DNA from 2 places in the Pseudoalteromonas sp. DL2-H2.2 genome. Region 1 is predicted to be linked to the other one. Evidence: predicted binding sites of a transcription regulator. Region 1 holds the regulator's gene; the other holds the start of a gene.
The links. The regulator sigma-54, encoded in region 1, starts transcription at its own class of promoters, with help from an activator protein. The targets are predictions, from matches to a motif close to GTTGGCACGNNNNTNGNNT.
Positions count from the first base shown of each region.

Region 1 (3,724 bases):
TTGGTTACCTGCCTCAAGAATCCTCTATTTTTCGTAAACTGACCGTCTATCAGAACCTGATGGCCATCTTGGAAACCCGTAAGGAGCTCAATAAAGAGCAGCGAGAAGTCATCCTCAACGAGTTGTTAGATGAATTTAATATCCAACATATTCGGGATAGCCAGGGTATGGCTTTGTCGGGTGGTGAACGTCGCCGGGTAGAAATTGCACGCGCCCTTGCGGCAGATCCAAAATTTATCTTATTGGATGAGCCTTTCGCTGGCGTTGATCCCATTTCGGTGTTAGATATAAAGAAAATTATCGAACACTTAAAAAACCGCGGCATAGGCGTGCTGATCACCGACCACAATGTACGTGAAACGCTGGACGTCTGTGAGAAAGCTTATATAGTGTCACATGGTGAACTCATAGCAGCAGGCACCCCGGAGCATGTTCTTGCCGATCAAACCGTGCGGGATGTCTACCTAGGTGAGCAATTCAGGCTATAGTTATAAGATTAGAAGTAAATAACAAAAAGGATTGTTAGAGATACATGAGGCAATCGCTACAGCTGCGCATGGGGCAGCAACTGACAATGACACCACAGCTGCAACAGGCCATTCGCCTGTTACAGTTGAGTACGCTAGATCTCCAACAAGAAATCCAAGAAGCGCTTGATAGCAACCCTTTGTTGGAAGTGGAAGAAGGTGAGTCTGAATCACATGACAATGAAACTCAGTCCAAATCGGATACTGAGTTAGAACAACACACAACCAATGATAATGACAGCTTTGAGGACTCGGCTGTCAGTGACTACGAACAAGACAGCGATGCTGCATTAAACAAAGACACAGTCAGTGACGATCTGGCAATGGACGTCACCTGGGACGAGTACATCAGTGCCGCCCCGGCAAGCAGCTCTGGCCCGATGCCAGAAGATGAAACCATCTATCAGGGCAAAACCACTGAGACGCTGCAAGAATATATGATGTGGCAACTAGAGCTCACGCCTTTCAGCCCAACTGACAGAGCCATCGCTTTGGCGATAGTGGAAGCCGTTGATGATGCTGGCCTGCTGACAATCAGCTGTGAAGACATTGTCGAGAGCATGAATCAAGACAATGACGACGAACACATAGAACTGGACGAAGTTGAAGCCGTACTGAAACGGGTGCAATTATTCGATCCCGTTGGTATTGCTGCGCGCAGCTTGCAGGAATGCTTGTGTATCCAGCTCAACCAGTTTGATCGCAACACCCCCTGGCTCACTCAAACCAAAGAAATCCTGACTGAACACATTGATTTGCTGGCTAGCCGCGATTATCGCACTTTGATGAAAAAGACCAAGCTCAAAGAAGCGGATCTGAAAGAAGTAATGACCCTGATCCACAGCCTGAATCCGAAACCTGCTGCCAGCATAGTGCAAGAAGAAGCGGACTATGTGATCCCGGATGTGTCGGTGAAAAAGGTGAAAGGACGCTGGGTTGTTGAGCTCAACCCGGACTCAATGCCAAAAATCAGAGTGAACGATCACTACGCCGCTATGTCTCGCTCCGTCAAGTCGAGCACCGATAGCCAGTTTATTCGCTCGCACCTGCAAGAGGCAAAATGGTTCATCAAGAGCCTGGAAAGTCGTAACGAAACTTTATTAAAAGTTACTAATTGCATTGTGCAGCAACAACAGGCATTCTTTGAACATGGCCCCGAGGCAATGAAGCCGATGGTACTCAATGATGTGGCCGAAATGGTCGACATGCATGAGTCCACGATTTCACGTGTCACTACGCAAAAGTATATGCACACGCCACGCGGTATCTATGAGTTGAAGTATTTCTTCTCAAGCCATGTCAGCACTGAAAACGGAGGAGAATGCTCTTCGACTGCAATCAGAGCATTGATCAAAAAGCTAATTGCCGCTGAAAACACAGCTAAGCCATTAAGTGACAGCAAAATAGCGGATGTATTGGCAGATCAAGGGATCAAAGTGGCTAGACGTACAATTGCCAAATACCGAGAGTCTTTGGCTATCCCACCGTCGAATCAGCGTAAAAGCCTGATTTAGACGTAACTACAGAAGGAAAATGCTTATGCAACTAAATTTAACTGGTCGACATGTAGAAATCACCGATTCGTTAAGAGACTATGTAACAAACAAGTTTGCGAAGCTAGAAAGGCACTTTGATCACATCAATAATGTGCATGTTATCCTAGATGTCGAAAAGCTGATCCAAAAAGCAGAAGCCACACTACATGTGAACGGGGGAGAAATCTTTGCCTCAACCGAACACCGGGATATGTATGCCGCAATAGACGGACTTATCGACAAGCTTGATCGCCAGGTGATCAAGCATAAAGAGAAGCTAACTCGACACTAATCATGAAACTAAGCTCATTGATTTCACAGGACTGCAGCAAAGCTGCGGTCCTTTTTAATAGCAAAAAACGCATTCTAGAGTACATCAGTGAACTGGCTCACAGCCAGCTTCCTGACAGTAATGCCCATGATATCCTGGACGCTTTACTGAGCCGTGAAAAACTCGGTAGTACCGGCATAGGTAAAGGGATCGCGCTGCCACATGGCCGCCTGCCTGGCATAGATAAAGTGGTCGCCATGCTGCTGGTTAACCAACAAGGCATTGCCTTTGACGCCATCGACAATCAACCCGTCGACATTTTTGTGGCACTCATCGTACCCGAGGGAGAAAATCAACAACATTTGCAGACCTTGGCAACAATCGCTGATAAACTTAAAAACAAGGTGTTTTGTAAACGAATCAGACAAGCTCACAATGATCAGGAGTTATTTGCGATAATTGAAGAGTTTGACAACTAACGGAGAGTTTCAGTGCAGCTAATTATTGTCAGTGGTCGTTCCGGCTCGGGTAAATCAGTCGCCCTTCGCGTACTGGAAGACCTGGGCTATTACTGCGCAGATAATATCCCAGTTAACCTGCTACCAGCATTAGTACGCAGCGTATCAGACAGTTATGATAAAATTGCTGTGAGCGTTGACGTACGTAACCTGCCAAAAGATCAGCAAGAGCTTGACGATATTCTAGAATACCTGCCTGGATTTGCCGAGCCCAATATTTTCTACCTAGATAGTGAAGACCAAATTCTGATCCGTCGTTTTTCCGAAACGCGTCGTCTGCATCCACTGTCGCTGGCCGATTTGTCGCTGGACAAAGCGATCAAGAAAGAAAAAGAGCTGCTTGATCCGCTTATCCGCCGTGCCAATATCACCATAGATACCACAGATATGAGCATCCACCAGCTGGCGGAGCGGATCCGGGAAAAAATTCTCGGTAAAAAAGACAAACAATTAATCATTACCTTTGAATCTTTTGGCTTCAAACATGGTATTCCGAAAGAAGCGGACTACGTCTTCGACGCCCGTTTTTTACCTAACCCACACTGGGAGCCAGAGCTTAAGCCTTTGACAGGTTTAGATAAACCCGTCATTGATTACTTGGCCAGCCACAGCCTGGTGCAAAAGTTTACCTGGCAGATCCAAACCTTTGTGCAAACCTGGTTGCCACACCTGGAGCGCAATAATCGCAGCTATCTGACTATCTCTATAGGCTGTACCGGCGGGCAACACCGCTCCGTCTATCTTGCCCAGACTTTGGGTGAGCGTTTTGCTCGTACTCATAGCAATGTGAAAATCCATCACCGCGAACAAGAAAAATGACACAACGCTTTGAAGATACTTTTCTGATCCAAAATAAACTGGGGCTGCACGCCC
Region 1 covers NZ_JAKGBD010000002.1:635,846-639,569, forward strand. The annotation lists gene lptB (LPS export ABC transporter ATP-binding protein) at 1-488, shown strand, start outside; gene L1285_RS05530 (RNA polymerase factor sigma-54) at 533-2,041, shown strand; gene hpf (ribosome hibernation promoting factor) at 2,067-2,354, shown strand; gene L1285_RS05540 (PTS sugar transporter subunit IIA) at 2,357-2,812, shown strand; gene rapZ (RNase adapter RapZ) at 2,825-3,670, shown strand; gene L1285_RS05550 (HPr family phosphocarrier protein) at 3,667-3,724, shown strand, end outside.

Region 2 (3,724 bases), on a different contig from region 1:
GGTGTACGCGACTATATTCATGTTGTTGACCTGGCCATTGGTCACCTGAAAGCGCTGGACAAGATAGCAGCGCAATCCGGCGCGCATGTCTATAACCTCGGCACAGGCAACGGCTACTCGGTAATGGACATGGTCAAAGCCTTTGAAAAAGCCGCAGGTAAACCAATCAATTACGAAATAAAACCGCGACGCGATGGCGACATTGCCGCGTGTTATGCCGCCCCTGAAAAAGCCCTGAATGAACTAGGCTGGCGCGCGAAACGTGGCATCGATGAGATGATGCAGGACACCTGGCGCTGGCAAAGCCAAAACCCGAACGGGTATGAAGGTTAACCCTCAATAAGCGGCCCGGCGTGGCCGCTTACCCCACCCCCTGTCAACGCTGGATGAAACTCATCACAACAGCGTGTATAATTCCCCCCTTAGCTATACCAATTTCACTTAATACCTGTTCAATTTGACTGAGCAAATATGACGCTAACTATGTTAAAAATTTCTCATTTAGAACAACTAAATAGCAAAATTTTTGTCTTGTTATCGACCCTATTTTCTCGCCTCAAAATAGAACACTTAATTAAGCAAATTGGTATTATATTGATGGCCACTCGCGACCCACTATTTGCGACAGACGGGCCCGCATGTAGTTTGGTATTAGTCTTGTTGGCAGTTTCGAGCTGTTAATTTGAGCGTTCAGAGGTAGTATGACAAACACAGATAATTCAGGCGCAAGCCCTCTAGACACAAGCAATCCGGCGTTTCGCCGCTTTTCCGTTGCGCCCATGCTGGATTGGACTGATCGCCATTGCCGGACTTTTCACCGTAAGTTGACTCAGCACGCGGTGCTTTACACTGAGATGATCACCACAGGCGCGATTATCTTTGGTAAGGGTGATTATCTGCATTTTGGTGAGCACGAAATGCCGGTGGCATTGCAGCTTGGCGGCTCAGACCCCAAAGCCCTGGCTGAATGTGCAAAGCGCGCTGAGCAATACGGCTATAACGAAGTGAACCTCAACGTAGGTTGTCCGTCGGATCGGGTGCAAAATGGTCGTTTTGGTGCATGTCTGATGGCAGAACCTGAGCTGGTGGCTGAGTGTGTCGCAGCGATGAAAAGCGAAGTCTCTATCCCGGTGACGGTGAAAACCCGGATCGGGATTGATGAGCAGGACTCCTATGAATTCCTGACCCGACTGATTGAAGCCTCAAAAGCCGTCGGCTGTGATGACTTTATCATTCATGCCCGCAAGGCCTGGTTGCAGGGCCTGAGTCCTAAGGAAAACCGCGAAATTCCTCCGCTGGATTACCCTCGTGTCTATAAGCTCAAGCAGGATTATTCGGATCTTCATATCAGTATTAATGGTGGCGTTAAAACCATTGAGGAATGTCAGCATCACCTGGCACACCTGGATGGCGTGATGATAGGCCGAGAAGCTTACAGTAATCCGTTTATGCTCTCTGAGGTTGACAGTGCCCTGTATGGTGCGCCGGCCTTTACCCAGACCCGTCATCAGGTTGTCCGTAGCATGTACGACTACATTGAGGCTGAAATGTCTAAGGGTGCGAACTTTTGGCATATCGCTCGCCATATGCTGGGGATTTTCCAAAACCAGCCGGGTGCCCGTGGTTTCCGTCGTCATTTGTCGGAAAATGGCCATGGTAAAAGCGCCGATATCAGCGTGATGGAAAAAGCGCTGAGCTTTGTACCGGAACTGTAGTTCTAATTTTGGTCAAAAAAGCTAACAATGTGCTTTTTTGACCACACCCCTTTCTTTATCTCTTGTCTCTACAATCAATACTTTTATTTAACCATCTGATTTTTATTCATAAATGTTTTTTGGCATAAACCTTGGAATAAGTTAATCAACATTAGCTTACTCAAGGAGCCTGTCATGGCCTTAATCGACCGAATCGAAGATTTAATCAAAGCCGAGTTTAATGCGTTGCTCGACAAAGCAGATGACCCGAAAAAAAACCAGCGTCAGATTCTGACTCAGCTTGAGGAGGCGCTCAGTGAATGTCGCAGCACTGTGGTACAGGTGATCTGTGAGCAAAAAGCGCTGGCGCGCCGCAATCAGACGCTGGCTAAAAAAGCCGAGCAGTGGCAACAGCAGGCTGAGTATGCGCTGCAAAAAGACCGCGAAGATCTGGCCCGCGCTGCGTTGCTGGAAAAGCAAAAATGTCAGCAAGCCCAGCAGCATATTGAAGATGAGGCGGCGCAGTTACAGCAGGCTTATGACAAGCTGGAGCAGGACGCGCAAACCCTGACTGAAAAGCTTAATCAGCTACGCCACAAAGAAGCGCAGCTGGCACGCCGTGAAGACACAGCCACCACCCAGCTGAAAGCACGCAGTGTAGCAAGTCAGCAGTCGATAGCAGACGCTTTAAGTCGATTTGAACACCTTGAACGTAAGGTTGAGCGGGTCGAAGCCGAAGTTGACAGTTATGAGCTGGTCAGCAAAGAGCAAGCGCAATGGCAGGCGCTGGAGACACTGGCACGTGAAGAGCAAGTAGATAAAGCCCTGGCCGAGTTGAAACAAAAAACGCAACCCGCTTAGGTGAAAACAATATCGGTGCCCGCAGGCCCCGCAAGGTAGTTATAGTGAGGAGAGATCTGATGACAGAACATGATACTTATTACAGTACAACACGAGCGCAGCAACCGCGCAAAAAAGTGGCCGGGGTATGTGTCAATGTCGCAAACAGGCTGGATATGCCAACCTGGCTGGTCCGTGTGATCACCGTCTTACTGGCACTAAAAGCACCGGTATTGGTCGTGATGGCGTACTTTATCGCCTGGATTGTGCTCTCGGAGCGCACCTGAGGAGGCACTATGAAAGCGGCATTTATCTTACTGATTGGTTTAGTGATGCTATCCGCTTTGTCCTGGGTGTCATCGCCACTGGCCTGGTTCAGTGTCCCTGAGATTGTCCTGGATATTAGCTGGGTTGGGATCGAAATGCTGAGCCTGTTTGTGGCTATGATCGCCGTTTTTGCTTTATTGGCTTTGCTGAGCATAGGGTTGCTTGGCGTTATGTTAGTTGTGCTCATTGGGCTAGTATTGGCACTGCTATTTAACTCGGTACTGATTGCCATTCCGTTGTTATTTTTGGTTGCAATCGGCTGGTTGGTGAGTGATAAACAGGCGCTGTGCTAAGGCGCCTGTTTTGCGCTCTTTTTGGCATTATGCGCTAAATTGAACGCAGCAGCAGGCTGTAAAGAAATGGTGATGAAAGCGCGTTAAACTAAGGCTAATGTGGTATAGTCAATGGACTATACTCAACAAGGAAAGCGCTTATGATCAAAAATTTAGCCTTCTTTTTACTGTGTACTTTGCCCTGGGTGTCACAGGCACATCCGGACCATACCCACGAGGCGGCACACCATGCCCATGCTGAACCGGGCTCGATGCAGTTGATGCACGCCAGGCTGCGAGACTTTCTGCCTACAGCCAGCTCGACCGCCGGCTATTTTACCCTGACCAATACCAGCCAGCAGGCTATGACCTTAGTTAAGGCCGAAATAGAAGGGCTGGGGCGAGTTGAGATCCACGAACACACCCACGTCAATGGCATGATGCGCATGCAAAAGATAGACAAACTTGAGATAGCGCCAGCTAGCCAGGTTGAATTTAAGCCCGGCGGCTACCACCTGATGGCCTTTGAGCCGACAAAACCATTAAAAGTGGGCGAAAATCGTAAACTTACACTATATTTTGCTGATGGCA
Region 2 covers NZ_JAKGBD010000005.1:155,443-159,166, forward strand. The annotation lists gene galE (UDP-glucose 4-epimerase GalE) at 1-333, shown strand, start outside; gene dusA (tRNA dihydrouridine(20/20a) synthase DusA) at 702-1,715, shown strand; gene L1285_RS10600 (PspA/IM30 family protein) at 1,890-2,555, shown strand; gene L1285_RS10605 (PspC domain-containing protein) at 2,615-2,821, shown strand; gene L1285_RS10610 (hypothetical protein) at 2,831-3,154, shown strand; gene L1285_RS10615 (copper chaperone PCu(A)C) at 3,295-3,724, shown strand, end outside.
Region 2: L1285_RS10600 (PspA/IM30 family protein) is a predicted target of sigma-54. The motif match lies at 1,834-1,852, and genes of this name have one in related genera.